Linked DNA regions of Acidicapsa acidisoli. Each later gene encodes a partner of the first gene's protein in a complex. Links are inferred from orthologs where the notes say so. Each region holds a gene or a part of one and is shown in the gene's direction. Other genes may lie near its edges.

What was found.
Region 2: the proteins of tsaE (region 1) and OHL23_RS09240 are in contact, whole or in part, in a crystal structure (PDB 6N9A), measured with the Thermotoga maritima proteins. The link is inferred for Acidicapsa acidisoli from one-to-one orthologs. Residues at the interface, in WP_004082108.1 of Thermotoga maritima: Leu37, Gly38, Lys46, Lys57, Val59, Lys60, Ser61, Thr63, Phe64, Thr65, Leu66, Met67, Val69, Pro71, Tyr82, Arg83, Leu84, Asp86, Asp88, Phe89, Asp93, Ile128, Asp130, Glu131, Arg134; in WP_004082750.1 of Thermotoga maritima: Cys10, Asp11, Arg49, His50, Leu82, Gly84, Gly135, Gly136, Glu154, Thr155, Leu156, Asp157, Asp158, Ser159, Glu162, Asp165, Lys166, Arg169, Leu170, Tyr175, Lys213, Thr214, Leu217, Tyr218, Gln221, Arg222, Asn324.

Annotation. Positions count from the first base shown.
Region 1 is NZ_JAGSYI010000001.1:2,431,721-2,447,321, forward strand. What follows is about bases 6,612-9,610. They hold tsaE (tRNA (adenosine(37)-N6)-threonylcarbamoyltransferase complex ATPase subunit type 1 TsaE), read left to right. Parts: upstream 6,612-7,866; coding sequence 7,867-8,355; downstream 8,356-9,610. Other genes in these bases: OHL23_RS09770 (NAD(P)H-hydrate dehydratase), read left to right, coding at 6,612-7,870; OHL23_RS09780 (trans-sulfuration enzyme family protein), read right to left, coding at 8,426-9,574. In the rest of the region: OHL23_RS09750 (TolC family protein), read left to right, coding at 1-982; OHL23_RS09755 (HlyD family secretion protein), read left to right, coding at 985-2,208; OHL23_RS09760 (phospholipase C), read left to right, coding at 2,455-4,284; OHL23_RS09765 (multicopper oxidase family protein), read left to right, coding at 4,428-6,104; more of OHL23_RS09770, read left to right, coding at 6,167-6,611; OHL23_RS09785 (PLP-dependent cysteine synthase family protein), read right to left, coding at 9,633-10,586; OHL23_RS09790 (mechanosensitive ion channel domain-containing protein), read left to right, coding at 10,852-12,588; OHL23_RS09795 (Ig-like domain-containing protein), read left to right, coding at 12,971-14,710; OHL23_RS09800 (universal stress protein), read right to left, coding at 14,793-15,601. UniProt on the Escherichia coli protein: Required for the formation of a threonylcarbamoyl group on adenosine at position 37 (t(6)A37) in tRNAs that read codons beginning with adenine.
Region 2 is NZ_JAGSYI010000001.1:2,286,043-2,301,618, forward strand. The notes cover bases 6,041-9,014. They hold OHL23_RS09240 (tRNA (adenosine(37)-N6)-threonylcarbamoyltransferase complex transferase subunit TsaD), read left to right. Parts: upstream 6,041-6,896; coding sequence 6,897-8,132; downstream 8,133-9,014. Other genes in these bases: OHL23_RS09235 (carboxypeptidase-like regulatory domain-containing protein), read right to left, coding at 6,041-6,688; OHL23_RS09245 (carboxypeptidase-like regulatory domain-containing protein), read right to left, coding at 8,139-9,014. Also shown: OHL23_RS09205 (glycoside hydrolase family 15 protein), read right to left, coding at 1-698; OHL23_RS09210 (superoxide dismutase), read left to right, coding at 1,104-1,727; OHL23_RS09215 (hypothetical protein), read left to right, coding at 1,878-2,669; OHL23_RS09220 (BaiN/RdsA family NAD(P)/FAD-dependent oxidoreductase), read right to left, coding at 2,743-3,918; OHL23_RS09225 (CCA tRNA nucleotidyltransferase), read right to left, coding at 3,911-5,338; OHL23_RS09230 (DUF3309 family protein), read left to right, coding at 5,530-5,685; more of OHL23_RS09235, read right to left, coding at 5,696-6,040; more of OHL23_RS09245, read right to left, coding at 9,015-9,281; OHL23_RS09250 (AMP-binding protein), read right to left, coding at 9,484-12,162; cysS (cysteine--tRNA ligase), read left to right, coding at 12,289-13,791; OHL23_RS09260 (DUF4337 domain-containing protein), read left to right, coding at 13,815-14,360; OHL23_RS09265 (acetyl ornithine aminotransferase family protein), read left to right, coding at 14,754-15,576.

The DNA of each region.
Region 1 (15,601 bases):
GAATTCGCTCAAGACCTACATGGCTGCCCGCCACTATTTCCAGGCATCCCAGCTCTCCGCGGACGACGCCCGCCAGATGGTCATCCTCACTGTCGGCAACGCCTACCTGCGAGTGCTGGCCGATCAGGCTCAGATTGAATCCACCCAGGCCCAAGTGGAAACTTCCAAAGTCTCCCTCGACCAGGCCGTCAGCAATCACTCCGCCGGTACAGCTCCTCGTCTCGACGAACTCCGCGCACAGGTCGATAATCAGAGCCTCCAGCAGCAGTTGATCGTAGCCCGCAACACCTGGGAAAAAGACAAGTTGGCTTTGGCCCGGGCCATCGGCTTGCCGCTCGCTCAGAATTTTGAACTGGCCGACAAGGCTCCCTATTCGGCCTTCGATCAGCCTGACGTCCAAGTGGCCATCAAGCAGGCCCTGGCCAACCGCAAAGACCGCCAGGCCTCCGCCGAGTTGACCAAGGCAAATGTAGACCAGCGAAAGGCAGCCACCGATGACCGTTTGCCTACCATCAAGGCCGAGGCCGATTACGGCGATATTGGCGTAAACGTTCGTCATTCGCATGGCACAGTCGACGCCACGGGCACCATTACCATTCCGATTTTCAAGGAAGCGCAGTTCCGAGGCGAAGCCCAGGTCGCGCAATCCCAGCTCGACCAGCAGCTCGACCAGCAAAGCGATCTCGATGCCCAGATTGAGGCTGACGTCCGCGACTCGCTCCTGGATATCGCCTCGTCGCAGCAGCAGGTAGAGGTCTCGCACTCCAATGTCGAGCTCTCCAACGAAGTTCTCTCCGAGGCCCAGCAACGGTATTCCGCAGGCGTAAGCGATAATCTGGCCGTTTCACAGGCTCAGCAAACAGTGGCCCAGGCCAACAGTCAGTACATCAACAGCCTTTACCAGCACAATCTCGCCAAGCTCAATCTGGCGCGTGCCATGGGTGTGGCCCAGAACTACAAAGAATATTTGGGAGGTAAGTGATCGTGGCGGAAGCAACTCCAGCCTCCGGCGAGAAGCCGGATCAGAAAGCTCCAGAGGCTCCTAAGAAAAGCCGTCGTGGTGTCATTTTCATTGTCCTCGGCGTTTTGATTATCGCGGCGGGCATCTTTTACTGGCGCTCCACCTTCAGCGAAGACACCGACGACGCCCAGATCAACGGCCATCTCATCCAGATCAGCTCCCGTATCAACGGGACCGTAATCAAAATCAACGTTGACGAGAACCAGTACGTCACCAAAGGCACGGTTATTGCCGAACTCGATCCGGCTGACTATCAAGTCGCAGTCGAAAACGCCGAAGCGGCTGTCGCCAGCGCCAAGGCCAATGCCGTGGCCGCAAAGGTGAACGTGCCCATCACCTCGGTCAATACCGGAACCAACCTCCAATCTGCCGGTGCCGATGTGACCGGCTCCCGCGCCTCCGTCCTTCAGGCCGAAAGCCAGTTGCGCGCGGCTCAGGCTAAAGTTGCGGAAGCCAAGGCGAATAGCGTCAAGGCCGATCAGGATCTGGAGCGCTATAAACCCCTAGTAGCGAAGGATGTCATCAGTAAACAGCAGTACGATGCCGCCGTAGCCTCAGCCGACTCCAGCAAAGCTTCGGTCGCCGACGCCGAAGCCGGCGTCCAGGCCGCCCAGGAAGCCGTCCGCGTCGCCAACCAGCGCGAGGTTCAGTCGCAGTCCTCCTACAAATATGCTGAAACTGGTCCGCAGCAGGTGGCAGCGCAAAATGCCCGCGCACAGCAGGCTTTGGCTCAGGCCGAGGGCGCTCAGGCTCAGCTCGATCAGGCCAAACTCAACCTCAGCTACACCAAGATCGTGGCCCCGGCCAACGGCATCATCACCCGTAAGACCCTTGAGCTCAATCAGAACATCTCCTCCGGCCAGAACCTGATGACCCTGGTTTCGCTCGACGACATCTGGGTCACCGCCAACTTCAAGGAGACCCAGCTCAAGCACGTCAGTGCTGGCCAGTCCGTTGAAGTAGACGTCGACGCCACAGGTAAGACCTACCACGGCAAGGTCACTCAGATTGGCGGCGCCACCGGCTCCGTTCTCTCGCTCTTCCCGCCCGAAAACGCCACAGGCAACTACGTCAAGGTCGTCCAGCGCGTCCCGGTCCGCATCGACTTCACCGATCTGGCGGACCAGGACAAAGACCATGCGCTTCGTCCTGGTCTCTCCGTCGAGCCCAAAGTGCGCGTCAAGTAATCCGTGGGCGACGCAACAGACAATTACTGTGCTGCAAAAAGGGGTGGGGCTGGAATTAGCTCCGCCCCTTTTCACCTGTCGAAGTGTTTATCCGTGCCCGGAGCTGTAGCGAACGCCCATACAAACTACTTATGGCCGTTTTGCTTTCAATGAATTAGCACTGTTGTCACACGGCGTTCAAAGAGCGTTTACGTTAGGAAACTACAACTTTCATGTCATTGCTCTCAGCATTGGCCTGGAGGTTACATGCGTAAAGTTCTTGCAGCTTCCCTATCCGCGATCCTCGTTGTCGCGACCATTCCCACCCCATCGTTCGCCGCCGATTATCGGAACGAACCCAAAACGGCGACCCCGATCAAGCATGTCGTGGTTATCTTTGGCGAAAACATCTCCTTCGACCACTATTTCGGCGCCTATCCTAAAGCGCAAAACAACGCAGGTGAAACTCCCTTCAACTACGAGCCCTCGCGGCATAGAGGGAACGACGTCGCGAACAACCTGATTACGCCGCTCGATCCCACGAAGGGCTTTGAGCCTGTAAAGGGCGTGAATCTCCTGACAGCCAATCCGAACGGGCCATCCGGCTCTGGCGCTGCATTCAACGGCGCGAGCGCAGCCAATCCGTTCCGCCTGGCTCCGACGCAGGCCGCCACCGCCGATCAGAATCATGCTCCCAAGCCCGAGCAGACTGCGTATGACAACGGCAAGGTCGACCAGTTCCCCGGCTCCACCGGAACCGCCGGCCCACCGCCGGCCGCCACGGCAACGTCCGATGCCGCTCTGACCAAGGGCCTGACCATGGGCTACTTCGACGGCAATACAGTCACAGCCATGTGGAACTACGCCAACCACTACGCGTTGAATGACAACACCTATACGTCGCAGTTTGGCCCATCCACCCCAGGAGCTATCAACCTGATCTCCGGCCAGACCAACGGCTTCGCCCAATACACCAACGTTGTCAGTGGCGGCGTCCTGCTGCATAACAGCCACGAAGTCTTCGACGGCCAGGGTGGTTTCACCCTCATCGGCGACGCTGAGCCCCTCGGTGACGTCTGCTCCAACACTTCCTCGGATAACGTCAGCTTCGCCGGCAAGAACATCGGCGACCTGCTCAACGCGAAGGGTCTCACATGGGGCTGGTTTCAGGGCGGCTTCAACCTCGAACTGACCAACCCCAACGGCACCACCGGCTGCGCTCGCTCCACACCCAATGTCGTTCCCGGTTACGGCGGTGTCGCCCAGAACGACTACGTTGAGCATCACGAGCCCTTCCAGTACTACGCTTCGACCGCCAACCTCACTCACGCACGCCCAAGCTCCCTTTCGGCCATCGGTAGCAGCTATGAGGCGAATGGTCACAAACCTGACCCAGCCAACCACCAGTACGACACCGACGACTTCTTCACCGCTCTTAATAACGGAATCCTGCCCTCGGTCACCTTCCTCAAGGCTCCTTCCTTCGAGGATGCTCACCCCGGCAACTCCGATCCCACGGACGAGCAGGCCTTCGTCGTCAACGTCATCAACGCCCTCCAGCAAAGCCCATTCTGGGAATCGACCGCCGTCGTCATCACCTATGACGACTCCGACGGCTGGTACGACCACCAGATGCCCTCCATCGTCAATCCCTCCACCAGCCCCTATGTCGACGTGCTCAACGGACCGAGCAACTGCTCCGTCGGCGCGCAACAGCCGGAAGACGGAAAGATTCCGCATCGCACTGTTCCCCTCAACGGCGTAGGCGGCCTGCCCGTCCTTGGCCGCTGCGGCTACGGCACCCGAATGCCCCTACTCGTCATCTCTCCCTGGGCGAAAGAGAACTACGTCGATCACACGCTGCTCGATCAGTCCTCCATCATCCGCTTCATCGAAGACAACTTCCTCGGTGGGGAGCGTGTCCAGCCCGGTGGCTCCTTCGATAGCATCGCCAACTCGATCGCGCCAATGTTCGATTTCGACAGCCATCGTTTCGATGCCAAGGGCGATAAGTTGATCCTCGATCCCAACACCGGCGCCATCGTCAAGCACGACAGAGGTGATAAAGACGGCCGGGACAACAAGGGTTACTGGTAGGCCTCGGTAACTCTCCTCTTCAACCCGCTGCGCGCATCTCCTCCAATGCGCGCAGCGGATTTTGCGTGATTGAAACAAAAGAACGGCATTCTGTACCTATGGACGCTTCCCGGCGAAAGCTTCTGCTCCGCGGCGCGAGACTGATGGCGACTGCGGCAGCAGGGCAGACGGGCCTGCTCGGCAACCTCGCCCTCCTTGCACAGCAGCAAACCTCGACCCCGATGCCCGCGCCCGGCATGGTCTACGAGGCCCCTGCTCCAGTTGCCGGAAACCAGACGACAACCCCGCCGCGTCCATGGCTCCATCCCGAACATCTGGCGCGATTCGTCGATCCGCTGCCTATTCCGCAGACGCTCCGCAGCACCGAGACCAAGCCGCACCCCCACCTACCTGGCGTCCAGATCCCTTACCACCGCGTTGTAATGCGCAGGGTTGAGACCAAAGTCCACCGCAATCTGCCTGAAACAAGCGTCTGGAGCTATGGCAGCTCCGCTCCAGGGCCAACCATTGAGGCCCACAAAGGCCAGCCTCTGCTGATCGAGTGGGTCAATAATCTGCCCACACAGCACTTTCTGCCCATCGACCACACCCTCCACGGCGCAGGCAAGGATCAGCCCGATGTGCGCACCGCCGTCCATGTCCACGGCGCAGTCGTTCCGCCTGAAAGCGACGGCTATCCGGAAGACTGGCAGACGCCCGGCCAGAGCATTACCGCTCTTTACCCCATGAATCAGGACGCTGCAACTCTCTGGTATCACGATCACGCCATGGGAATCGAGCGCCTCAACCAGTACGCCGGCCTTTTCGGCTTTTTCCTGGTGCGCGACGAGGCCGAAGATGCTCTTAATCTGCCGCACGGCAAGTATGAGATTCCCCTCGCCATTTGCGACCGCTTCTTCTACGCTGACGGCCAGCTACACTATCCCGATTCAGGCGACCCCGCCGCTCCATGGGTGCCGGAAATCTACGGCGACGTCATCCTCGCCAACGGCGCGATCTTTCCCTACCTTGCAGTCGAGCCGCGTCTCTATCGCGTCCGCCTGCTCAACTCCTCCAACTCCCGCGCTTATCTCTTCTCGCTCTCAAATGGCCACACCTTTCATCAGATCGGTTCCGATCAGGGACTGCTCGCCGCTCCCGTCGAACTGAAAGAGCTGATGCTCTCGCCGGCCGAGCGCGCCGACCTCTTGATCGACTTTTCCTCGCTTGCCAGCACAGAATTCACCCTCCAGGACCAGAAACTGACTATTCTGCAATTCCGCGTAAACGGTACGGAAACGTCGGCGAACCCTATCAAAGCTCCGCAACAATCCCCTCAGTTTCCAGCCATCCTGCGCACCATCGACCGCATTCCGGAGTCCGCCGCCGTCCGCACCCGAACTTTTACCCTCAACGAGTACATGCACCCACAATCCCGCATCATGCTCATGCTCTTGAATGGTCAATACTGGCATGAGCCGGTCACCGAGAAGCCGGTGCTCAACACCACCGAGATCTGGAGCCTGGTCAATACCACCCAGGACATCCATCCCATTCACCTGCACCTCGTCCGCTTCCAGATTCTCGACCGCCGTCCCTTCGACGTGGATGACTACCTCAACTACAAGAACTTCCACTACATGGGCGATGCCGCCCCACCCGAGCCTAACGAGCGTGGTTGGAAAGACACCGTCAAGGCTCATCCCGAGACCGTCACCCGAATCATCATCCCTTTCCAGGGCTACGCGGGTCGCTACGTCTGGCACTGTCATCTCCTGGAGCACGCCGCCAACGAAATGATGCGTCCTTTTGAAGTCGTCGCCGCTCCGAAGTCAACCTGATCCTTGTCTTTCGCATATCGTGCGAGACGGATCATTCACCCGCTTGCTCTACGATGGTTTTCATGAAGATTCTCTCCGCCGCCGAAATGCAGACCTGCGACCGAGTCACGATCGAGAAGTTCGGTATTCCGTCGACGGATCTCATGCGCTCTGCGGCAAGGGCGGTAGCCGACTTTACTCTGGCTCAATTTCCCGCGGCAAGACGTGTCACCATTCTCTGCGGACGAGGCAATAATGGCGGTGACGGCCTCATGACCGCTCGTCTGCTAGCTGAAGCCGGCCTCACGGTAACCACCCTGTTGCTTGGCCACCCCGAAGGCCTGAAAGGCGACGCCGCGCGGGCCTGGGCCGAACTAATGGGTTCGAATCCTTCCACCGACTCCGTTCGCGTAATCCGATCTTCGCAGGAACTCTCGGAAAGCGTCGATTCGCTATCCGCCGACCTGATCCTCGACGCAGTCGTCGGCACCGGCTTCAAGCCTCCCCTTCGGGGTCTGCCACTCGAAGCCCTCGAGTGGCTGAAATTCAGCGCCGCTCAAGCTCCCATATTGGCTATAGACCTGCCCTCCGGCTGGGACGCCGATTCGACCGCGTCCACCCAGCAAGGCCCCGTCTACCCCGCCGATGCCGTCGTCACCTTCACCGCGCCCAAGCCGGCCCACGTCTTCGGCCAACTCACCCGCAGCCTCCTTCAGCCAATCGTCGTCGCGCCCATCGGCTCACCCGAGGAAGCTGTCGTTTCCAGTCTCAATCTCCACTGGTCTGGCTCTTCCAAAGCAATCACCGACCCGCCGCGTCCGCCCGATTCGAACAAAGGCATGTACGGCCATGTCCTAGTCGTCGGTGGCAGCCCCGGCAAATCCGGCGCACCCGCGATGGCTGCTCTCGCAGCGCTGCGCACAGGAGCTGGTCTGGTCACGGCGGCGGTGACATCCTCCGTCCTTCCGCTCGTCGCCGCCATCGCGCCTGAGTTAATGACTCAGGCCCTCGTCGCAACATCCACCGGCGAAATCTCACCCGAAAATCTGTCTCCCGAAGCGCTCAAATCTCTGCTCCATCGCATTACCGTTCTGGCCATTGGTCCCGGGCTCGGAACCAGCCCCGAGGCAATCGATTTCGCCCTCGGCCTGCTCTCCCAAACGCGCCTGCCCGCCGTAGCCGACGCCGACGCGCTCAACGCCCTGGCCACGCAGCCCGATCTGCTTCGCAAGATCTCCGCAGGCCGAACTCTGGTCCTGACCCCGCACCCGGGCGAAATGTCCCGCCTCACCGGCCTGTCAACGGCCGAAATCCAGGCCAATCGCATTCAAGTAGCCCGGGACTTCGCGGTCAGGAATCAGATTATTCTGGTTCTCAAAGGCTGGCGCACCCTCATCGCCCATCCCGACGGCGCAATCGCGGTCAACACCACTGGCAACCCAGGCATGGCCAAAGGGGGCAGCGGAGATCTCCTCACCGGCATGGTCGCGAGCCTCCTGGCCCAGCACCCCAACGATCCACAGCGGGCCGTGGAAGCCGCCGTCTATCTTCACGGCCTCGCCGCCGACATCACGATCCGCCAGCCCGGAATCGGCGGCGACCAGCATACGCTGCTTGCCACGGATTCTCTCGCAAATTTGCACAGGGCTTTCCGCTATCATCCGTCAAGCATTCGCAAGTACGCCGATTCCGGCGCCAACGCCGGGTATTGTTGGCTTCAGGGGATTTCTCCAGAATTCGCCCTTCACCCCGGCTTCGACCAAAGCCCACCTCCAGGAGCGTCATGAGCAAAGTTGCCGAAACCAAGAGCGAATCCCTACAACCCGGACCTCAGACGTACGAGTACGAGTCCAAGTCCAGCGCCGGAACTATCGCCATCGGCCGCAAGCTTGCTGCTCTGCTTGCTCCGCCCCGGCTCATGATCCTGCGCGGAGATCTGGGCGCAGGTAAAACCACCCTCGTTAAAGGCATCGCCGCAGCCCTGGGCGCAGCCGAGCCGGACGAAGTCACCAGCCCGACCTTTACGCTGGTCCATGAATACGCAGGCGAGCTGGAAGGTCGTCCCGTCAAGCTCCTGCACCTAGATCTCTACCGCCTCGACGCCGAGCGCCAACTCGATTCCCTGGGTCTGGAAGAGATGCGCACGCCAGACGGCATCGTCCTTGTCGAATGGGGCGAAAAATTCAAGAGCGTCCGCAAACATGCCGACGGAGAAATCGTCGTCACTTCCGCCGGAGGAGATGCTCGCAAAATCGTCGTGACCTTGAACTGAGACAAGAGAACGGAAGCACAGGCCTCGATTCCCCTGTCGAGAATCGAGGCCTGTGCTTCTAGATTCGCGGTTAGACGGCCTCGAGTGCCTGGGCAAGATCCGCGATCAGATCTTCCTTGTCCTCAATCCCTACCGAAAGCCGCACCAGCTCCGGCGTAATTCCGATCGCCTGGCGCCGTTCTTCTGTCATGCCCGCGTGGGTCGTGGTCGCGGAGTGCGAAGCCAGCGACTCGACCCCGCCCAGCGATTCCGCATTCAGGAAAATCTTCAAAGCAGAGAGAAACCGCCCCACCGCATCCTTAGAATCCAGCTCCAGCGTCATCATGGAGCCAAATCCCTTCTGCTGCCGTGCCGCTAACTCGTGCTGTGGGTGCGACGCGAGGCCGGGATAGAAGATCTTCTGCACCTTAGGGTGAGCGGATAGAAATGCCGCCACTGCGCGCCCATTCTCGTCGTGCTGTTTCATGCGCAAAGGCAGAGTCTTGATGCCGCGCAGCACCAGAAAACACTCAAACGGCGAAAGAATGCCGCCCAGCGCCTTCTGCATCAGAATGTAACGGTCGCGATGTTCCGGCTTGGTTCCCACCAGAACTCCGCCCAATCCATCCGAATGTCCATTCAGAAACTTCGTCGTCGAGTGCATCACAATATCGGCACCCAGCGCCAGCGGACTCTGCAACACCGGCGAAAGAAACGTGTTATCCACGCTGACCTCAGCACCGGCCTTGTGCGCCAGCTCTGCGACCGCCGCGATATCGGTAAGCTGCATCAGCGGATTCGTCGGCGTCTCCACATGCACCAATTTTGTATTCGGCTTCAGCGCGGCAGCCACCGCATCCAGATTCGCGAGGTCCACATACTCGACCTCGATACCGAAATGGCAGATTACCTCGTCCAGCAATCTTGCCGTCCCGCCATACACATTGTGCGAGCAGATCAGGTGATCTCCCGCATGCAGTGGAGCCATCAGCGCCGTCAGCGCCGCCATGCCGCTGCCGAAGGCATGAGCGCTGCTTCCGCCCTCCAGCACCGCGAGCGCCTCTTCCAGCCGGTCACGCGTCGGATTGCCTGCGCGCGAGTAATCCCAGCCCTTGTCTGTGCCAATCCCGGTCAGTTCAAATGTGGAAGACAGATAGACGGGAACATTCACCGCGCCGGTCTGCGGATCAGGATACTGCCCGGCATGCACTGCAAGAGTCGAGTACTTGTATTCAGCCATAAATGAGTTAGAAAGACGATCTCCTGGTTCTTAGCTTATCGTGCCGGGCTGTGCGCACCTAAACTCCGCCATCAAAGATATTCTTCGAGAGATATCGCTCCGCCGAGTCAGGAATAATCAGCGCAATCCGTTTTCCAGCCCCCAGCTCGCCGGCCAGTTGTGCCGCGGCAAAGGCGATCGCCCCTGCGCTTGAACCTCCCAGCAATCCCTCTTCCGCCGCCAGCCGCTTCACCATCGTGAAAGCATCCTCATCGTTGACGGCGATAATGCGGTCGCAGAACTGGCGATGGAAGGTCTCCGGAATAAAGCTAACGCCGATGCCCTCCACCTTGTGCTTGCCGGGCGCGCCGCCCTGAAGGATGGAGCCTTGCGTCTCTACTGCGACATTGATCACGTCAGGATTCCGCTCCTTGAAAAAGCGCGCGATGCCTGAAAACGTGCCCCCGGTCCCGACTCCAGCGACGAAGCCGTCCACGCGGCCCTCCATCTGTTCCCAGATTTCGGCAGCGGTCGTGTCGTGGTGAAAGTCCGGATTGGATTGATTCTGAAACTGCAGCGCAACAAAGGCTCCGGGAATCGCCGCCGCAGCGTCTCTCGCGCGCCGGATCGCCCCGCCCATCCCTTCGTCCTCAGGAGTTCGCACCACTTCTGCGCCAAATCCCCGCATCAGAATGCACTTTTCCTCGGCAAATCCCTCCGGCACAAACAACAGCACTTTGTAGCCGCGATTTACGCCGATCAACGCCAGGCCCACGCCGGTATTGCCTGCGGTGGCCTCAATAATCGTGGACCCGCGATGCAGGAGACCGCGCGCTTCCGCATCCAGAATCATGCCCAAAGCCGCACGGTCCTTGATGCTCCCGCCAGGATTCAGAAACTCCAGCTTGGCAAAGAGATCCGCGTCGGAAGCAGGCGCAATCCGCCCCAGCCGCAGCATCGGCGTCGAGCCCACCAGTTGAGTGATATCGTCAGCAACGCGCAGAGCAGAGGGAATCGAACCGGCTATGGACATGCGGTCTTCAGTTTATCGCACCCGCCGTCGGTGACCTGATTGCGATCGTCCGTGCAAACTTCCCTAATGCACGATAATTTGATCTTCTCTCACGAAGTTAATCTGTGACAATCACCTTATGGCCATTACTCATCCCCCGGTATCTGAGCCGCCGCCTGTTAGGAGCCTGCATCGCGCACTTAGCCGGACCAGGGCTATCTCTCTTATAATTCTCGCCTCGCTCCTCGCACTTTGTTTAGTCTCTTTTTGGATAACACGCGACTCTATGGAGCATCTGCCCTTCCTCAAGGGACAGACTGGCGTGAATCTCACAACCGGCGAGACGAATACGCTGGTCGATCTGCGGCCGTGGCAAACCATTGAGGCTCTTGCCCCTCTGGCTGTAACGAGTGAAGAGAATGAGTATGCGCATCAGGCGGAGCGCCTGGCCGATCATGAAGTAGATCAGGCTTTTGCGTCAGCTCTGCGGTTGGCTACTGTCAGGGTGCAGGGACGGGTGCTAAGTGGGGATGCGCTTGCCCTTTCGCAAGAAGTCGCACAGCTGCAGCAACTCGTGCAGGATGACCAGGCGCAGGTTAAGAGCCTGTCGGGCGTCTCTGGCAATTCGAGCGTATCTACGAACTCTGGCGACCAGGGGAGCAGCAATGGGGGCGATCTTGAAATTGCAAAAGCCCAGTTAGGCCTGGATTCGGATCAATTGGCAGACGCGCAGCAGGATCTTGCTCGCGCCTCCGGAGATGATCGCGCGCAGATTCAGAGCGAATTGACAGAGCATGAAGCTTCGATGAAGAAGTACGACAGTGAATCGCGCGGAGATACACAGGTAGCGGTCGTCTCCGCGGCGCGGTTTGGCACGCTGGCATCACGAATAAGGGCATGGAATAGCCAACGGGCTCGCTACCGGTTGATACTTCAGGCGTTGCTGCAAGCCCAGAACGACGTTAAATCGCTCACTGTCGAGCACAATGCACTTGAATCTCAGGCAAACACGCTCGCCGTTGCCCCCGCAGCTGCGCAGGATCGTGCGACGAGGTTGGCCAGCATTCGGCAAAGAAGCGTGCAGCGCCAGCTGTTAAGTCTTTATGACGATCGCATCCAGACGCAGCAGCAACTCGCCGCCGTATACGAGAAGTGGGCGGCACAGGTGCTTTTGCAGCACCGCATTGTCATGCACCTGATGTTGGGGTCGATGGCGTTAATCGCTTTCGTCCTCATTAGCGTCATTGTTGGAGATGCGCTGGTGGTGCGGCTGATGGCTCGACCTGGACTGGACCGGCGGAGAATGCAGACGCTCCGCACGATCTTACAACTGGGGATACAGTTCGTCGGTATTCTAGCTGTCTTGTTAGTTGTATTCGGATCGCCGGAGCAGATGCCTACGATTCTGGGCCTGGCTACCGCGGGCTTCACTGTAGTTATGCAGGACTTTATTATCGCTTTCTTCGGATGGTTTGTCTTGATGGGTAAGCATGGCATTCGGGTTGGAGATTGGGTAGAGATCAATGGTGTAGGCGGAGAGGTGACGGAAATTGGTCTCTTCCGGACAACAATGCTTGAAACAGGGAACTGGACAGATAAGGGGCATCCAACTGGGCGAAGAGTCACCTTTATTAACAGCTTTGCGATTCGGGGACAGTATTTCAACTTTTCTACTACCGGGCAATGGATGTGGGATGAGATTTCAGTAAGTGTGCCCGCGTCGGATGATGCCTATGCCATGGTGGATAGCATCCATGCGGTTGTGCAGCGGGAAACAGAGAAAGATGCCCGGGTTGCGGAGGGGGAGTGGAAACGGGGCACGCGCCAGGATGGCTTGAGCCAATTTACCGCCGATCCGACCGTCAGCCTGCGTCCTTCAGGAGCCGGCATCGACATTCTGGTGCGCTATGTTACACGTGCTTCCGACCGGTTTGAAATGCGGAATCGTCTTTGCCAAAAGGTAATTGACGTACTACATCCGCCGAACGTGGCGGCCGAAGCGGAAAATGTGAGTCCCAGTTGATCTTGCTGTAACGGAGTCTCCCGGATTTAAGTGGATGGCCCAGCCGGTTATTTTCTGCCCCAGGTTTCGCGGCTAAATATTGAGTCCACATTGCGGGCGGACAGAACCCGGCGGGCCGAACCGTCCCTGCCAGAGGCATGCGAATGGCTTCCGTCTGCAGCTTCCTCCTCTTATGGAAGCCTGTAAACGGACGTATCTGCCAGGCCTGCCGGGTATACGGGAGGTTACACTTCCGAATCGCGACGGATTGGCAATGCTGTAATTCCGCGAAGTTACGGTCGGCGCTAACTTGGCAATGAACTTGCTACTACCAAGCAACAGAAGCCAGGGCTGGGCTGCGAATTCTCATCTCCCAGCTCGTTTCTAGCGTGAGGAGAGTTCTATGCTGGGTCGTTTTTGCTTGAGGGCGTTGCTTTTGGCCAGCCTCGCAGTGCCATTTATCGGATGTGGCAGTAGTACCACCGTGGATTCCATTCAGGTGACTCCAGCGACTGTATCGCTGGCAACGGGCACCACGGCGCAACTCACGGCCACTGGGACGTACGGCCACGGAAGCCATCCCTCTTCCAGCCAGAACATAACCAGCGCGGTCAGCTGGAACTCCAGCGCCACGTCCGTCGCGACCGTCAGCCCCGCCGGAGTGGTAACCGGCGTGGGTGCGGGCACAACGACGATTACGGCCAGTACCCAGGGCTTTGGTGGCCTGATCACCAGTAACGAGGCGTCCATCACGGTCACCGGTGGCGGCACTGGCCCAACGAGCAGCACCCTGACCTCGCTTGCCATCATTCCCGGCACCCAATCGGTTGCATCCCCTGGCCAAACCAGCCAGTTCATCGCCATTGGAACGACTTCCTCGGGCGCTACAGAGAATTTAACTGGCTCGGTGGTCTGGAGTTCCAGCAGTGCACAGGTTGCAACGATCAGCGTCGGCGGGCTCGCCACCGGAGTGAGCCAGGGTACTACTACCATTACGGCCATAGCGACCAACTCTGACAAGACTGTCGTTACGGGTACTGCGACCTTCACCGTGACGGGCGGGACATCCGAACCGTTCACCGCAATCACTATCAGCCCGGCTGCGGAAACGCTCTCTGCAACGGGTCAAACCGGGCAGTTTACCGCGATTGCAACTGCCAGCGGCGGGCTTAATCAAGATGTAACAAACTCGCCACAGGTTAAGTGGAGTTCTAGCATTCCTACGATCGCGACGGTCACAACTAGTCCTGCTCCGTCAGCGGGGACGGTTGCGGGAGTTAGCCCGGGCTCAACAGTGATCACGGCGACGCTGACCAATCCCGATGGGACCGTATTGACGGCGAACGCCGCCATTTCGGTAACTGCATCCTCGCAGGCGGAGCCGTTGCTTTCCATCACCATCTTGCCGACTTCAGTTTCTACCGGCAACCTGTATGGTACGACGCAATTCCTCGCCTATGGAACCTTCTCCACTCCACCAACGGTGCAGGATATTACGAACGGTATCACCCGGGACGGGTTCACTTCGCCGGTGTACTGGATTTCCGATCTGCAAACCGAATTTCCAGTCACGACAGCATCGGGTCCTCTGACTTACCCGCCCAGTACTCCGCTGACCGACGGCGGCCTCGTCACCGCGTATGCGACCGGGAACACGAGCATTTACGTGACGGCAACGAACCCGGACGGAACCCTTGTGTACAGCCCGGCAGTGACCTTCGCTTGCCCGTACATAGCGCCAACACCGACGAATGTAGGATCGTGCAACAATGAAACTATCGCAGATCCCCTGCTGGTGACTCTGACTGTTTTCAATGCCGGCCTGAATCCGAATGTTACGGGTAACTGGCTAGTCACAGCCCCGTCTGCCACGGGCACCCCCGACGTCATCCACTGCGGACCTGGCTACGCTGCGGCTGGCTTCACCTCCTCGGTTTGCTCGGCGCCATACCCGATTGGCGCCACAATCACTTTGACTGCTCCAGCCCAGAAAGGGGTCGCGTTCGGCGGATGGTCGTACAACTGTGCCGCAACCGTGCCCATAAACGCAGCTGGACCAAACAGCTGCTCGGTTATTGTCGGAAACGACACATCTACTACCAACCCTACCTCCAACGTATCGGTGGGAGCAATCTTCAACTAAAAACATAACTTATAACGAAAACCGCCGGTCAGGTCTGCTTTCCTGACCGGCGGTTTGTCTTCCGGCAACAATTCAGCGCACCTCAATCCGGAATATGCAGCACCAGAATCGGGCAGGAAGCCTCCGCAATAACCTGCGTAGCTATGCCGCGCTGCAGCCGCGTCGCCGCGTGGGAGCAGGCATGCGCTCCGATCACAATGAAGTCGGAGTTTCTCTCTCTCGCCTCGGAGACAATCGTCGCACACGGCGAATGGAGCGCTGGCACAGCCTGAAGCGCCGCGACTGGAGTATCGCCCTCCGGCAAAATCTTTGTGATCGCCTTCTCAAAGTCCTCCCGAGTTTTGCTTGAGTGCTTCGGAGTTCGAGGCTCTACATGAAGGAGCGTGAAGGCGGCTTCGTACTGCCGCGCCAGCCGCCACGCAAAAATCGCAGCGTCGGCGGACTCGGGGCGGAGATCGCTGGCGCAGAGGATATTGTGCGGATGCCACTCCTGTTCCGGCGCAGGACGGGCTTTCGGGCCGACAACCATCACCGGGCAGCCGGCAGTGCGTAGCAGGACTTCGGAATCGCAGCCGAAGAGAAGGCGCTCGATTCCGGAGTTGATGTCGGCCCCCAGCACAATTAGATCGCTGCATGCCTGTTGGGAGCAGCATGGAATCTCTTCCTGAAGTAGCCCGCTGAGCGCCAGCGTTCGCGCGTTGATGCCCTCGGTTCGCAGCTTGACGCCTATTTGTTCCAACTGCTGAATTTCTTTGTTTTGTGCGGCTTCCAAGTGATACCACGCGGCTTCGGGAACGGCCATGGGGCTGACCGGCTGCGTTACGTGGGCGAGGATCAGTTCCGCTCCGTGTCGCTGAGCAATGCGGCGGGCGTACCCCAAGGCAAGGTTCG
Region 2 (15,576 bases), 150 kb from region 1 along the record:
AGGGCGGAGCCGAACTGCCAGTCCATGTGGAAATTGTCGGTGAGGTCGCGCCAGCCGTCGCTGAATCCGGCGAAACCGCAACTGACGCGGGCGAATCCGCAGTCGGCGGACATGGCGAGGGTCCAGCGATTCTTCCAGGCGAGAAGCACCTTCTGTCCGGCGACGTCGACTGCGCGGGCGGAGTTACCGGCGCCGCCTCCATCCATGTGCGGAGCGATAAGGGCGTAGATTTTGAGGGTGTCGAGGAACGCCTCGCTGCCGTTGGGGCCGGGCTGGAGATGGACGTGCATCAGGACGACGCTGTGGTGCGGATCGCAGATGATTTCCTTGACGAGCTGGTAGCGGCCATCCTTGTCGCGATTGGTGTAGCGGACGCCGAGAGCCTCGGAATGAATGTATTCGAAGGTCGGGATCAGATCGCGTTTTTCTTCGTGAACGAAGCTGCTTCCGTCGCTGACGAGCAGTTCCATGTCGCGGGTCTGCGGGCAGTCGATGGTAGGGTGGTAGATTTCGTTCAGAATGCCGTGGGAGACGGTGAACCAAATGCGGCTGGACGCGGAATATGCAGTGCCGACGGCATCCTTTACGCTGGAGGTCCAGCGGGGTTTCATGCCGGGGGATCCGAAGGCTTCGCCGTGCTGATCGAGCCATCGGTACAGGGAGTCCTGGGGTGTTGCCTGCAACGTATCCTGAATCAAGAACGGACCTCTCGTCGTTTTTTTTGAACAGACCCTATTTGTATGCCTGTCAAGTTGAACAGGCGATGAAATTTCCGGACCTTCCGACGTCTGCACCTCAGATGTTTCAAACGGGGCAGAAGTTCCTTCAAAGTTGGAGGTACCTTGCGATAGAAGGATCGCGGCAAAGGATCGCATCTATCGAATAGCACCTCCAGCATCGAATTCTGAAGCGGAATCGGTCTGGCCGTATCTATGAGAGTGCAGCGGCGGGAATGGTTACGGTTATTCCGCCGTGTTGGATCGGAAGTGGCGGACTCAGACTGAGTTGGATGGGCTGAACTGGAAGCGGAATCTGAATTTGATGCAACACTCAACCTGGGCTCGTGGCGGCCCAGTACAATCCAAGTGAGGAGAGACACCAAGATGGCTTACGAACTTGCACCCCTACCCTATGACTATGCCGCTCTCGAGCCTTTTATCGATGCGGACACGATGAAGTTCCATCACGACAAGCACCATCAGGCATACATTAACAATGTGAATGCCGCGTTGGCGAATCATCCTGAACTGGCGGCGAAGCCGGTAGACGCCCTGGTGCGGGATCTGGCATCGGTTCCGGAGGAGATTCGCGCGGCAGTGCAGAACAACGGCGGCGGCCACTCCAACCACACGATTTTCTGGAACATCATGGGCCCGGTGGGTACTGCCGGTATCGGGGGCGAGCCGACGGGGGCGATTGCGGCGCAGATTACCGCTGATTTTGGCGATTTTGAGAGCTTCAAGAAGGCCTTCAACGATGCGGGCGCGAAGCGGTTCGGTTCGGGCTGGGCGTGGCTGGTATTTGCCGATGGCAAGCTGAAGGTAATTAGCACTGCGAATCAGGATTCTCCGCTAACCCAAGGGCTGTATCCGATTCTGGGCAATGATGTCTGGGAGCATGCGTACTACCTGAAGTACCAGAATCTCCGTCCCAAGTACCTGGAGAACTGGTGGAACGTGGTGAATTGGACCGAGGTCAACAAGCGGTTTGCGACGGCAAAGGGGTAAAAGGCAGGGAAAAGGGAACATGGAACAGGGAATAGAAAATCCCTGCTGGTCTGAACTTTGTTGCTGAATGGGGGTGGGCGCTGGCTCGCCCCCATTTGCTTTTGCGCAACCAATGCTGTGGAATTGGGTCCAATTTAATAGGAGTGAATCATGATGCGTTGGATTGAGCGTATTGCCGTGATTGGCGTTGTCTCTTTGGTTGGAGCGGTGGCCGGTTCTCAAACCGGCCTGGCACAGAGTTTTGAGATCAGTCAGAACGGCAAGAGCGTTGGAAAGGCGAATTTGAAGGTTGACAAGTCGGCCGCCGGTTTTGATGCAATTTCCGACGCTGATATCAAAATGCCGGGGCTCACTTATAAGTTCTCGGAAAAGGAGTCTCTGGATACGGGCTACCGGTTGACAAAAGTGGAGCTGAAAGGCGAGGTGAATGGAGCTAAGGCGACGGTTGACACCTCGAAGCTGGGCGCCCAGTTTCTGATGAAGATCGATGCGAACGGCGGCGTGACAACAACCCCGCTCGTGATGCATCCGCATGCTGTGTTTATGCCGGATTTCGATCCGGGAGCGTTGCAGGTGCTGCTGAATCTGGGTGCGGCGTACAACAACGCCAACATGTGGGCGCTGGTGCCGAAGCAGACAGGTTCGATTTCGGCGATGCGGATTGTGACGAATGCCGATATGCAGGGAACTTTGAATGGCAAGCCGCTTACCGTGCACCATCTGACGATGAGTTACGATGCGAACAAGACGGAGCTGTTTTCAAGTCCAACGAATGAGTTGCTGCAGGCGGAATGGACGAGCGAGGGATTTGCGCTGGTGCGGCAGGGATTCAAGCTGACGCCTCCGGCTAAGCCTGGAGCGCCGCCTCCGGCTCCCGCGCAGCCTGCGCAACAGCAACCGGCTCAGCCACAGGGGCAGGCACCGCAGCCGCAGCAACAGTAGACGCGTCTCTGAAAGGCAGGTCCTTCACTTTGCTCAGGATGACAACTTCTGTGGGCTTGATGACTCAGGATGCTTAGACTGCTTTACCAGCGGCGACGGCTGAGGCCCAGGCCCATTGGAAGTTAAAGCCGCCTAGGTGGCCGGTGACATCGACTACTTCGCCGATGAAGAAGAGACCCGGGACGTTGCGCGATTCCATCGTGCGGGCTTGCAGGTGGGCGGTGTCGACGCCGCCGGCGGTTACTTCGGCTTTGGCGTAGCCTTCTGTGCCGGTGGGATAGAACGGCCAATGATGGAGGCTGCGTTCGCAGGCTTCGAGGGCGGCGTTAGACCAGCCTTGAGGTGCGGCGATTTGGGCGAGGTGCTCGGCGAGACGCTGGGGCAGGTGTTCGCGCAGGGCTTTGAGCAGGGTTGGAGCGTCGCGTCGGCCTTGCACGACTGGCGCTAGAATCGCTTGATCTGGTGTTAAATCCACGAAAATTGGCTCACCGCGTTTCCAGTAGGACGAGATTTGCAGGATTGCCGGGCCGCTGAGACCGCGATGGGTTGCGAGCAGCTTTTCGACGAAGCTGGTTTTCGTTGACGGAGCGCTGGCTCGGACGAGGGTCGAAACTCCGGCTAGCTGGGTCCAGCTTGATTCTTTTCCGCCCAGAAGCAAGGGGACGAGCGCGGGGCGTGGTTCGACAATCCCGAGACCGAATTGGCGGGCCAGGTCGTAGCCGAAGGCTGTCGCTCCGAGCTTGGGAATGGACAGGCCGCCAGTGGCGACGACGAGCGATTCACAGCGGAACTCGCCTTTGGCGCATTCGAGACGAAAGCCGCTGCTGGAGCGCTCGACCTGGATGCTGTGGGCGTCGGATACGTGATCGACGCGGCCCTTTTCGCACTCGGCGAGAAGCAGGTTCAGGATGGCGTGGGCCGAGTGGTCGCAGAAGAGCTGGCCGAGGGTTTTTTCATGATAGGAGATCTTGTATTTCTCGACCAGTTCGAGGAAGTGGCGCGGAGTGTAGAGCGCCAGCGCGGACTTGGCGAAATGCGGATTGGCGGACAGAAACCGGTCGGGCGCGCAGTGGATGTTGGTGAAGTTGCAGCGGCCTCCGCCGGAGATGAGGATCTTGCGTCCGGGCAGGCTGCCGTGATCGAGCAGGGCGACGCGCCGTGAGCGCTGCCCGGCGACGGCGGCACACATCAGGCCCGCGGCACCGGCTCCGAGGACGACTACGTCGTAGCTTCGAATCGGATCAGGCATGCGATGGATGGTCTTCGGGGAGCGGAAATTGAGTGCGAATCAGGTGCAGAGCTTCTTCGGGAGTGTGGATTACGCTTTCGAGCTGGGCTTCTTCGACGGCGTGGAGCATGGTTTTGAAGGCTGTTCCGGGACGATAGCCTGCGGCGATCAGTTCGCGCCCCGTAAGCAGCGGCTTGGGACGGACTTCGTCGGGAGGCATGGATTCGTAGTGTTCGCGGGCGAAGTGGTAGTTGTCCAGGTTGCCCTTCATATCGAGGCTGGACGCCAGGCAATCCATGCGGTGCAGGGCGAGGTGTTCGGGGAAGCGGTCGAGGCGGAAGAATCGCTTGAGGGTCGATGGTTTCATGCGCGGGGCATCGGCGAAGCGCATGTGGTTTTCGATGAGGGCGAGGATCTGTGCGGTTTCGTCGTTGGAGAAGCGTAAGCGGCGACAGATTTCCGCACCGATGCGGACGCCGACTTCGACATGGCCGTTGAAGCGGATTCTGTCACCTGGGCCTGACGGAGGCTGGTAGGTTGCGGGTTTGCCGATGTCGTGGAGCAGCGCGCCCCAGGCGAGGGTCATGGGGCAGCCTGATTCGAGCTGGGTGAGGAGCAGGAGGGTGTGGGTCCAGACGTCGCCTTCGGGGTGGAATTGCGGCGGCTGGTTTACACCTTTCATGCGGGAAACTTCGGGTAAAACCTGTGCGAGAAGGCCGGTTGCGTCGAGTCGTTCAAAGGCGAGGCGGGCGTGGCCTTCGGTCAACATGCGAGTGAGTTCGTCGCGGACTCGTTCGCGGCTGACGGCTTCGATCTTTGGCGCGAGCGATTGTATGGCCGAATGCGTGGCGGGGTCGATCTCGAACTGGAAGCGGGCGGCGAAGCGGACAGCGCGCAACATGCGCAGGTGATCCTCTTCGAAGCGGCGGTGGGGTGAGCCGATGGCGCGGATTAGGCCGGATTGGAGGTCGGCGAGACCGCCGACGTAGTCGAGGACTGCGTTGCGGATGTTTGCTTTTTCAGTGAGGCCGTCCAGTAAAAGACCGTTAATGGTGAAGTCACGACGCTGGACGTCTTCTTCCGGACTGGTGGTGTAGCGGACCTGGTCGGGATGGCGGCCGTCGGAGTATGCTCCGTCGGAGCGGAAGGTGGCTACTTCGGTGAGGGTGGGTACGCCGTCGAATTCAGCGGAGACGAGGACTACGCCAAAATGTGCGCCGACGGCGAAGGTGCGCGCAAAGAGATCTAGGACGATGTCGGGCGTGGCGGAAGTAGCAACATCGTAGTCTTTGGGCTCGCGGCCGAGGACCAGATCGCGCACGCAGCCGCCTGCGAGGTAGGCCTGGTGCCCCTCATTCCGCAGCTTTTGCAGGATCGTTCTGGCCGCCGCAAGGCTGGCTGCGGCAAGGCCGGCGGCGGATTGTAGGCCTGCGGAAGACATCACTCTCTATTGTCGCCCGGATGGTCTGTTTTGGACGGCGAGAAGATATTCCCACCGGAATGACCAACCTTGCTCAGGCGCGGATTGCGGGAAATCCTAGGTTGTTATGAGCAGGCAACGGTTTGGCCGGAGCGTGGATTTTACTCCGGCTTGGTATTGGCCAGGCGATACGAAAGAAAAGGAGAGAGCAAATGACTCTGATCATCATTATTCTGTTGATTCTGCTTCTTGGCGGGGGCGGCGGGTACTACGGGTATGGCCGCTGGGGCTACGGCGGTGGAGCTGGAATCGGCCTCGGGACGATTCTGCTGATTATCCTCATTGCCTATTTGCTCGGCGCTTTTTAACAGCCCGAGATTATTTGGTGCCGGGCGTGAACCTGCGAAGCACGAACTCCTGGAGAACGCCATTCGCCATGTCGGCTGCCACGTTCACAAAGAAAGTTCCGAAGACCAGCCCGGGGCCGCGATTCGACACGGGATAATACGTGTTTGCAATGGCGCCGGAGCCCAGGTAACCGCCCATGGAGGAATAGTTCGGTTGCCAGCGGCCGTTGTCTCCCTTGCACCAGAACGGAGTGGTGAGTGCGTGGCGCAGCCGAGACTTGGTTGTGCCGGTTCCCTGGTAGAAGTAGCGCGGGTCCTGGTGCAGGAGAGAGGGCAGAATTGCGCCGCCGATCATGATATCGGTCAGGCCATTCGCATAATTTGCGCCGAAACGCTGCCCGTATCCCTTCACACCCTGAACGTAGTTGGGAGTGCCCGCCGCTTGATCGATGCCAGCAATGAAAGCGGAGCCGGCAAAGGTGACCGGATTTATTGAGGTCTTGAAGGCGAGCCTGAACTTCAGTTTTGACGTGAGTGGGGCCGCGTTGGGATCGTAGACCACGTAGTAGTTTGGGATGAAGCCCAGCACGTGCTGTTTCTCTTCGATCTCGACCTGCTGGGTCGCAAGCTGCTCAGGAGAAACAGCGGCGACGGTGGTTTCGACAACTTCAATTTGCAGCGTGATGTCCCCGAGGTTAAGGAACTGGCCAGGTTTGAGGACGATGCTGGCAGAGGACCAGTTCGCAAAATCCTTTGCTCTGACGGTGATGTGATACGGTGTCGCCGGTTTCAGACGGTCAATCTTAAAGAAGCCGCTCTCATTCGACTCGACCGTCTGACGATCGCCGGGAGAGGGGCCATCAAGGACCACCGTTGCGCCCGGAATCACGCTGTCATCAACCGCAACCACAGTCCCGATGATGGTTCCGGTCTGTGGCCCAGGCGCTAAGACGTTCTGTGTCAGTGCCGGAAGCGCGACCGACACGAGGATCAGAAGTGTGCCAAGCGATCGGTGAGTGCCCACGTCGAAGAGCGTCCTCCTCACGCAACTTAAGACAGCGGAGAGTGGACGTTAGGTGCAAAAATTCGCTGGGAACGAGCGGTCACTGCCGCAAAATCTTAGTTTCTTTATCCGACGGCGGCGCCTGCCCAGCGCATTTTCCCGTTGGCGCGTTTTGCGGCAAGATTGCAGATACTCAATTCGGGAAGCATTCCACGTAAACTAGAGGCTTATGGGTAGCGGGCTCATTCTTGGCATTGAATCCTCGTGTGATGAGACGGCCGCAGCGGTGGTCGAGCGCGGTGCGTGGACGCGCTCGTCAGTGGTGGCTTCTCAGATTGCGATGCATGCGCCTTATGGCGGAGTGGTGCCGGAACTGGCCAGCCGGGAGCATCTGCGCAATATTGTGCCGATTACCCGAGCTGCACTGACTGGGGCTGGCTGCGGTCTGGACGATCTGGAAGCGGTCGCAGTTACCAATGGACCGGGGCTGGCCGGGGCTCTGTTGGTGGGAATCACTTACGCGAAGGCGTTGGCTTTTGCGCGCGGGATTCCTCTGATTGCAGTCAATCATCTTGAGGGGCATATTCACGCCGTGCTGCTGGAGGACCGGCAGCGAAGGTTGGGCGGAACGAGTCTGGCGGGTTCGGAGGAAATGGGGTTGCCCATGCCGACGCTGGCGCTGGTTGTTTCCGGCGGGCATACGCATTTGTTTCTGGCGCGGCCTCCGGTCTCTGGAGCAGCTGAATTCGGTGCGTGGCAGTACTCGCTGATTGGCAGAACTCTGGATGATGCGGCTGGCGAGGCTTTTGACAAGGTTGCCAAGCTGCTGGGTCTGGGTTATCCGGGCGGACCGTGGATCGATCATCTGGCGCAGTTCGGCAACCCCAAAGCCGTGCCGTTTGGGTTTGCGCAGATCAAGACCAAGGCGCACCTGGAAGGCAAAGCACCGCGAACCAAGGGGGCGCGATCAGCGCCGATTGCCGATCTTGACCGGCATTTTCTGTTTTCCTTTTCAGGGATCAAGACGGCGGTGCTTCGCTATGTGGAGTTGCATGGGTTGCGCGAGAGCTGCGAAGTTCGGCGGCGGGCGCTGATGGCGATGAGCGAGTCCGGCCGGCATCCCACATGGCTGGATGCGCAGGGGCTGTGCGACCAGCAGACGCTGGACCTGATTGCGAGCTTTCAACATGCGGTGGTGGGTGATTTGTTGCGGAAGGCCTTCGCTGCGGCGGAGGCGGTGGGTGCGGCTTCGGTGCTGGTTACGGGTGGTGTCGCGGCTAACCGGGAGCTGCGGGTGAGATTTACGGCGGAGGCCGCGGAGCGAGGGCTGCCGGTGGCTTTCCCTACGCTGGCGCTTTCGACAGATAATGCGGCGATGATTGCGGCTGCGGCATGGCCGCGCTTTCTGGCAGGAGAGTTTGCGGGATGGGATCTGGAAGCCAATCCGCGGCTGGCCTTGGCATGAGCGGTGTCAGGGTTTTGTGAGCTGGTAGTTGGGGAGCTTGGGGGTAAACCGGCGAACGAAAAATTCCTGAAATATGTTCTGGGCGGCGCTTCCGGCGATGCCGAGGAGAGTCTCATCAATCGTGAGAGTGACTCCGTCGCGATCGCTGGCTGGGTAGTAGAGGTTGGAGATGCCGCCGGCTGCGAGGCTTCCGAGGATGCCGGAGTAATTCGGCTGCCACTGTCCGTTGTCGCCTTTACAAACGACGGAGTTGGCGATGGCGTAAAGGACGCGGGAGCGGACGGTCCCGGTGCCCTTGTAGAAATAGCGGGGGTCCTGCTTCAGGATCGAAGGAAGTATGGCGCTGCCAATCATGGTGCCGATGAAACTATCGGCGTAGTTGGCTCCAAATCGCTTGGCGTATCCCTGCGCACCCTGGCCATAACCGCTGAATCCGTTGTCGGCCTGCTCGACTCCGGCGAACGCGCCAGAGATCGCAAATGTGAAGGGATCGATGGAGGATCTCCACGCGAGGTGGAATTTTTGCCGCGTGTTGAGCGGCGGGGCATCGGGCGCATAGACGACGTAGAAGTTGGGGATGACGCCGAAGACGCGCTGTTGTTCCTCTTCGTGGAGCTCTTCCTGGGCTACCTCGACCCTGGATGCAGTGACCTGAACTTCGCTGGTGGCGGTTGCGAAGGCTAATGCGATGGCTGGCGCCTGGTAGCTCTCGCCGGGGTGCAAAACCCCGGAAATGATCTGGGTGTTGAATCCTTGCGAGGAGACTGTGAGTTTGAACGAGCCTGGTGGGACGTTTGAGAACTGAAATTGTCCGTTGCTGTCGGATGTTGTTGTGTTCGCTGGAGTGGGACCAGGAACTGCCTGGGTCAGAGTGATTTGAACGCCTTGGTAAACGGCCCCATCGCGATCTGCGACGACACCGTGAATGCTACCTGTTTGGGCTTCATACGACTGGTTTGAGGGTGAAACCTGGGCTGAGGACTGGGATGCAGCTTGCGCTTCCGGGGCATCTGGAAGGTACAGGCTCGGGGCTGAGGTTGAGCTCTGCGACCACGCGAAAATGTTCGATCCGAGGAAACAAAGGACAAGCAGTAGGGCGGGGCGCGCCGGGCGTGACAGGCGGCGATTCCGCAGGGTCTGACTACGCAAGCCCCTCGCGCTGTTGTCCAGAGTTATCTTGTTTCCAACCGGTTGCCGCATTAAGCGCGGAGCCTTGGGGGTGTCATATTCAGAGAATAACCGCCAATAAAAAGGTCACTGTAGAGTTAGACGGAAATCGTAGCTTGCAGATGCAGGGGAATCCGCCAACTTTCAACAAGCTTTGATCTTTCTTTGACCTTAGGCGTGATGATCAGGAGCAAAGATCCCGAACGGCCGATTCGAGTTTGGCTGTCAACTCGGCGGGGTCGGTTGTTTCGTCTACTGGAATGATCTTGCCGATGCGGATTTCGAGCGAGCGCGAACGGAACCAGCGGGTCCGGTACATTTCATCGAGCCCGACAAGTGTGACTGGAAGTATGGGAATCTGCGCCTCCTGCCCGATTAGGCCGATTCCCTGGCGGAAGGGCCGCATTTCGCCTTCGTGGTAGCGGGCGCCTTCAGGGAAGATGAGAACGGAATATCCTCGGTCCATGGCTTCGCCTGCGTGCTGAAAGCTCTTACGAAAGCCGTGCATGCGGGGCATTGGGAAGACATTGAAAAGCGCTGTGACGAGCCAGTATTGCGGTGGGGCGAGCAAGTTGAGCAGGAAGTTCCCCTGGTTGCGGCCGATCCGGTAGTCGAGCAGCATCTCGCCGGACATGGCGATGGCGACGCGTCGACGGAGCTTGCCGGGCAGTGCGTAAAGGACGAGTGCGCCATCGTATGCGCTGCGGTGGTTGGCGATGACGAGCAATGGGCCGTTTGGAATCTCGCCTGTCAGCCGAACGATGCGTGGAGCGCCGAGCAGCCATACGAGAGGCCGCATCAGGAGTTCCAGAAACACGCCGCGGATCATGGCAAAAGGCCAGCTTAACGGCCACTTCGGATAGAGCGGCTCGGAGGTAAGCGATTTCAGATCGTTGTCCGGGATGCCAGGTGCGCGGTTTTCCGGCGCTGGCGTATCCTCGGCTGGGACTGATCTGGTTTCGTGCACGGCTTGCGTATCTGCGACGACAGACGCTGTCCTGACCTGTGCAGGCATCTGCGTCGGCGTTTGCGGTAATTCAGGGGCGACTGCGCTTGAGACGATTGCTCGCAAATCGCCGAGCGTCTGGATGTTGGCTAGTGCGTCGTCGGGCAGTTCCCGGTCGAGGCGTTGTTCGAGGGCTGTCTGGAGCTGGACGCGGCCAAGACTGTCGAGGTGAAGATCTTCCGTGAGACGCAGGCTGTCGTCATCGGTTGCGGAGGGTTCACCGGTGACTTCAGCGATCAGGTCGAGGAGGAGGTCTTTTCCCGTTTGAGCCGAGTTCCGATCGGACTGTCGCTGGGTCCGGACTGACTGGGATGCCCATTCGGCGACTTTTCTTCGCAGGAGCTTTCCGGTGGAGGTGAACGGGAATTGCGGCTCGGGCCATTGGAGCGCCCGGCGAATCTGCTGGAAATCGGCGAGCTCCCGGTTTGCGGCGAGCAGCGCGTCGTGAAGCTGTGCTTCATTCCCGGAAGACAGCACGACGGCGACCGGCTCGACGCCATTCGAGGTTTCGAAGGGGATAACGACGCACTCCCGTATGCCCGGCTGCTTTTTCATGGCTGCTTCGAGATCGTCCGGATGCACATTCATGCCAGCGCCGGTGACGATCATGTCGCCTTTTCTGCCGAGGAAGCGAAGTTCGCCGCGTTCGTCGCGTTCGCCGAGGTCGCCGGTGGCGAGCCATTCTCCTTCCCGTTGACGCATGCCGCCGCCTTGCCACGTAGCCGTGGCCAGCATGTCGCCGCGCACGAGGATCTCTCCGTCTTCACTCAGGCGCACCTCGCGCCCTGGGAGGGTCTTGCCGATAGAGCCCTGGGAGATCTTGAAGGGGTAATTCAGGGTCACGAGCGCAGTGGTTTCGGTCATGCCGTAGCCCTGGATCAGGCCAATACCCATCTTGTGCCAGAACGTTTCGAGCTCGAGAGGTACGGCGGCCCCCCCGGAGATGACTGCCCAGAACTTCCATCCGAAGGCCTGACGGACTCTGCGAAAGCGCCACCATCGCCTCAACCGTGAAGACTCGGGGCCCTGCTCCATCTGCTCCGCGAGGCCTTCGAAGCGCTTAAGGAGATGTGTCCGCAGCAACTGAAGTACGCGCGGTACGGCGACAAGAACGGAAATGCGCTCGTGGCGGATGAGTTCGGTTAGACGTCGCGCTTCGACCTGATCGGTGAAGTGTATCTCGCCGGGCAGCAGCGGAGGGAGCCATAAACCCATGAACTGTCCGAAGACATGGCTCAGCGGCAAGGTATGGAGAAAGCGGATGGGATGAACCAGGCGTTCGAGGAAGCGAAACTTTGCCATCTCGCGCTCGATGGGGCTGGAGCTGGCAAGGACATTGGCGTGGGTGTGGACGATTCCCTTGGGTTCAGAGGTGGTGCCGGAGGTGAAGACGATCTGAAAGGGGGTTTGGGCGGTGACGGATTCGCTGACTGCGAAGTTTGGCTCCTGAGGCAGATGATCGCCGAGTTTGGAGAGCTCAATGTGCGGGAGATTGTCGATGTTCGGGATAGCGCGGAGCAGATTGCGGTCGCCGATGATGAGTTTGGGGGCGACGTCCTTGACTACACGGGCGGAAAAGTCAGCGGAGCCGGCAGCATCGAGCGGTACGGCGATGACGGCGCGGAGCAGGCAGCCAAAGAACGCGGCCATCCACTCGGCCGAGTTTGCGCCCCAGATAACGACGCGCTCACCGGGGACCATGCCGAGGCGGTCGAGCTCAGCGGCGAAACGGCCTGCAAGCAGGGCTAATTCGCCGTAGGTGGTGCGGTAACGCCGGATTCCACGGTGAGCGACCACGGCTGTCTCGGCAGCGTGGCGGCGGAAGTCCTCGACCAAGCTGGCGAGATGAGTGCGCACATTAGCATCATATCTTCGGCAATTGGGGTAATCTCATCGGTACGATCCCGAATCCTGCGCTGATACAATCGAAAAGGCTTAAACTGCGGGGATTCTGACCGTAGCCTCAAGCAAGACTCAAGACACATGCCTCTTCGCCTCTACAACACCCTCAGCGGACAATTGGACGAGCTGACTCCCTCCGACGGCAAGGAATTGCGGATGTATGCGTGCGGGCCGACGGTATACGACTACGGGCACATCGGCAATTTCCGGACTTTTCTGCAGATTGACGTCCTGCGGCGGTTCCTGCGTTTGCAAGGGACTCGCATCCGCCATGTGATGAACATTACGGATGTGGACGACAAGATTATTCGCAATGCAGCCGCGGCAGGAGTGCCGATTGGCGAGTACACCCCGTTGTACGAAAGGGCGTTTCTGGATGATCTGGCGTCCCTGCGGATCGAGCAGCCCGAGATTTTTGCACGGGCTACGGAGCACATTCCGGAGATGGTTGATCTCGTTGAGCGGCTGGCGGCGGTCGGCGCAGCATACCGGACGGGCGATGGCGCTGGGGACGGGACCGATCACGGATCGTGGTATTTCCGGCTGGCGGCGTTTCCGACGTACGGCAAGCTGAGTAAGAAGGATCTGGAAGGGATTACGGACGGAGCTCGCGTGGATGTCGACGAGTACGAAAAAGACTCGGCGCGCGACTTTGCCTTGTGGAAGGCTACGAAGCCGGGCGAGACAAGCTGGGAGACGGTGATTGGCACTGGGCGTCCGGGCTGGCATTTGGAGTGCTCAGCGATGGCGATGAAGTATCTGGGTGAGAGCTTCGATCTGCATGCCGGTGGCGAAGATCTGATGTTTCCTCACCATGAGAACGAGATTGCGCAGTCTGAATCGGTGACGCGCAAGCCATTGGCGCGGCACTGGATGCATGTGCGTTTTCTGCTGGTGGACGGGCGCAAGATGTCGAAGTCGGAGGGGAATTTCTACACGCTCCGAGACTTGCTTTTGAAGGGATACAAGGCTTCGGCGATTCGAATGGCGCTGGTTTCTGTGCCGTATCGGCACCAGCTCAATTTTACGTTTGAGGGGCTGACCGAAGCCACCAATGCCATTGATCGGCTGCGAACCTTTGTTGCGCGTCTCAAGAAAGCTTCGCTGTCTGAAGGGACGACCGTGGCGCTGCAGGAGGCGGCGGACCGGGCGGAAGCTGGCTATTTCGCTGCACTCGAAAATGATCTGAATACGGCAGAGGCGCGAGCGCCGATTTTCGACCTGGTGCGGATGATGAATTCGGCGCTTGATTTGGGGACTGTTCTGGCTGGAGACCGGGAGCGGGTGTTGGCGGTGCTCGAGAAGTTTGACGCGGTCTTTGCTGTGATCGCCGATCAAGACGCGGAGCCGACGCGCGCGGCGCTGGCCTGGGCGGAGAGCCAGGGACTGCTGGATAAGGTTGCTCCGGAAGTGCTGGTGCAGCAGGGTCTGACTGATGCGGATATCGAGGCGCTGATTGCGGAACGGAATACGGCGCGAAAGCAGCGGAATTTCCGGCGGTCAGATGAGATTCGGGACGAACTGGCGGCCAAGGGTGTAATCATTGAGGACGCCAAAGACGGCGTCCGCTGGAAGCGGAAGTAGCAGGACGAGTATGGGGGCATGGAATGGAAGCCAACGAAGCAGGGGAGTTGCAGGAACACGCCGAGCACGGCGCACACGAGCCTTCGATGCGGCCAGTGGCCTTCACGATGAGTGTGTTGGCTGTGCTGGTGGCCATCACCACGGTGCTGGGGCATCGGACGCACACAGAGGCTGTGTTGACTCAAAACCAGGCGACGGACCAGTGGAATCTTTATCAGGCGAAGAAGATCCGGTCGAGCGATACGGCGCTGGCTGCCGATCTGCTTTCGGTGATCGCCCCTACAGACGCCAAGGCGGCGCAAAAGATCGCGAAGAGCTACGCCGACCACCAAGCGAAATGGACAGACGATTTGAAGGAAGAGCAGGAGAAGGCCGAGGCGCTGGAGACGAAGGTGGAACACGCCGAAGCCAAGGCAGACCGCTTTGATTTGGGCGAGGCGCTGCTGGAGATTGCTCTGGTGACTGCGTCGATTACTCTGTTGACGCGCAACCGTGCCTATTGGCTCCTTGGGCTGATTTTTGGCGCCGCTGGAGTTATTTCGTCCGCTTCTGTATTGTTGCTGAAATAGATATCGTATTTTTTCTTGCCTGAGCGCTCTCCATTCGTAAGGATGGAATTAGAAGTGCTACCGCTTTTCGGTCGCGACGTGCTATGCTCACGCCATCTGGACTTCATTCAGAGGGCTCAATGCACACGTATTTTTGCCATGGTCGACTCGCGACCCCTGCCAGGAAACGCTGGAGCAGGTTGAGGGCGCGTGCGATAGGACCACGGCGGCATCTGCGTGTGCTGCCAAGCCGGACCAGGCCGAGCCTTTACGCCGGCGACTAGTTTGCTGGCTCCTTCATCGTCTACTTTATCCAATCCATTTCCGCGCTATTGCTTTCCTGACTCCTGAGAGCTGGGAGTGGCGGGATTTCTACATATTGCTGAAGCTCATTTCTTTTAAGGAGATTTTGCTATGTCGCATGCTGCTTTATATGAAAAATTTGGACCCAAACTGAAGTGCTCTCTGCCGGGACCGAAGGCCAAGGCTGCTGTGGAACATGATGACCGGGTGATTTCCCCGAGCTATACCCGCTCCTATCCGCTGGTGGCCAAGCGTGGTCGCGGCATTCGTGTGGAGGATGTGGACGGAAATGAATTTCTGGATTTTGCGGCGGGCATTGCCGTTAATTCGACAGGGCACTGTCATCCCGAAGTGGTCGCAGCCATTCAGAAGCAGGCGGCGGAGCTGATTCATATCTCGGGGACGGATTTCTACTATGAGGCGATGGCCGAATTTGCAGATCGGCTTTCCGCAGTGGCTCCCATGCCGGGGCCACACCGTTTTTACTACGGAAACTCTGGCGCGGAGGCGGTTGAGTGCGCGTTGAAGATTGCGCGGTATCACACCAAGCGGCAGCAGGTGATCTCGTTCTTTGGGGCGTTTCATGGGCGGACGATGGGTGCATTGTCACTGACGGGGTCGAAGCCGCAGCAGAAGCGACGGTTTTCGCCTCTGGTGCCGGGCGTGACGCATATCCGGTATCCGTATGCGTATCGCGGATGTTCGGGTGGGCCGGAGGCCGAGGAGGCTTTCAGTCTGGGCTGCGCGCGGTATATCGAAGAGAAGCTGTTCAAGACGATTCTGGCCCCGGAGGAGGTTGCGGCGATCTTCCTGGAGCCGATTCAGGGCGAGGGCGGCTATGTGGTGGCTCCGGACAACTTCCTGCGCGAGATTCGGGAGATCTGCGATCGCCATGGGATTCTGTTGGTGGCCGACGAGGTGCAATGCGGCGCTG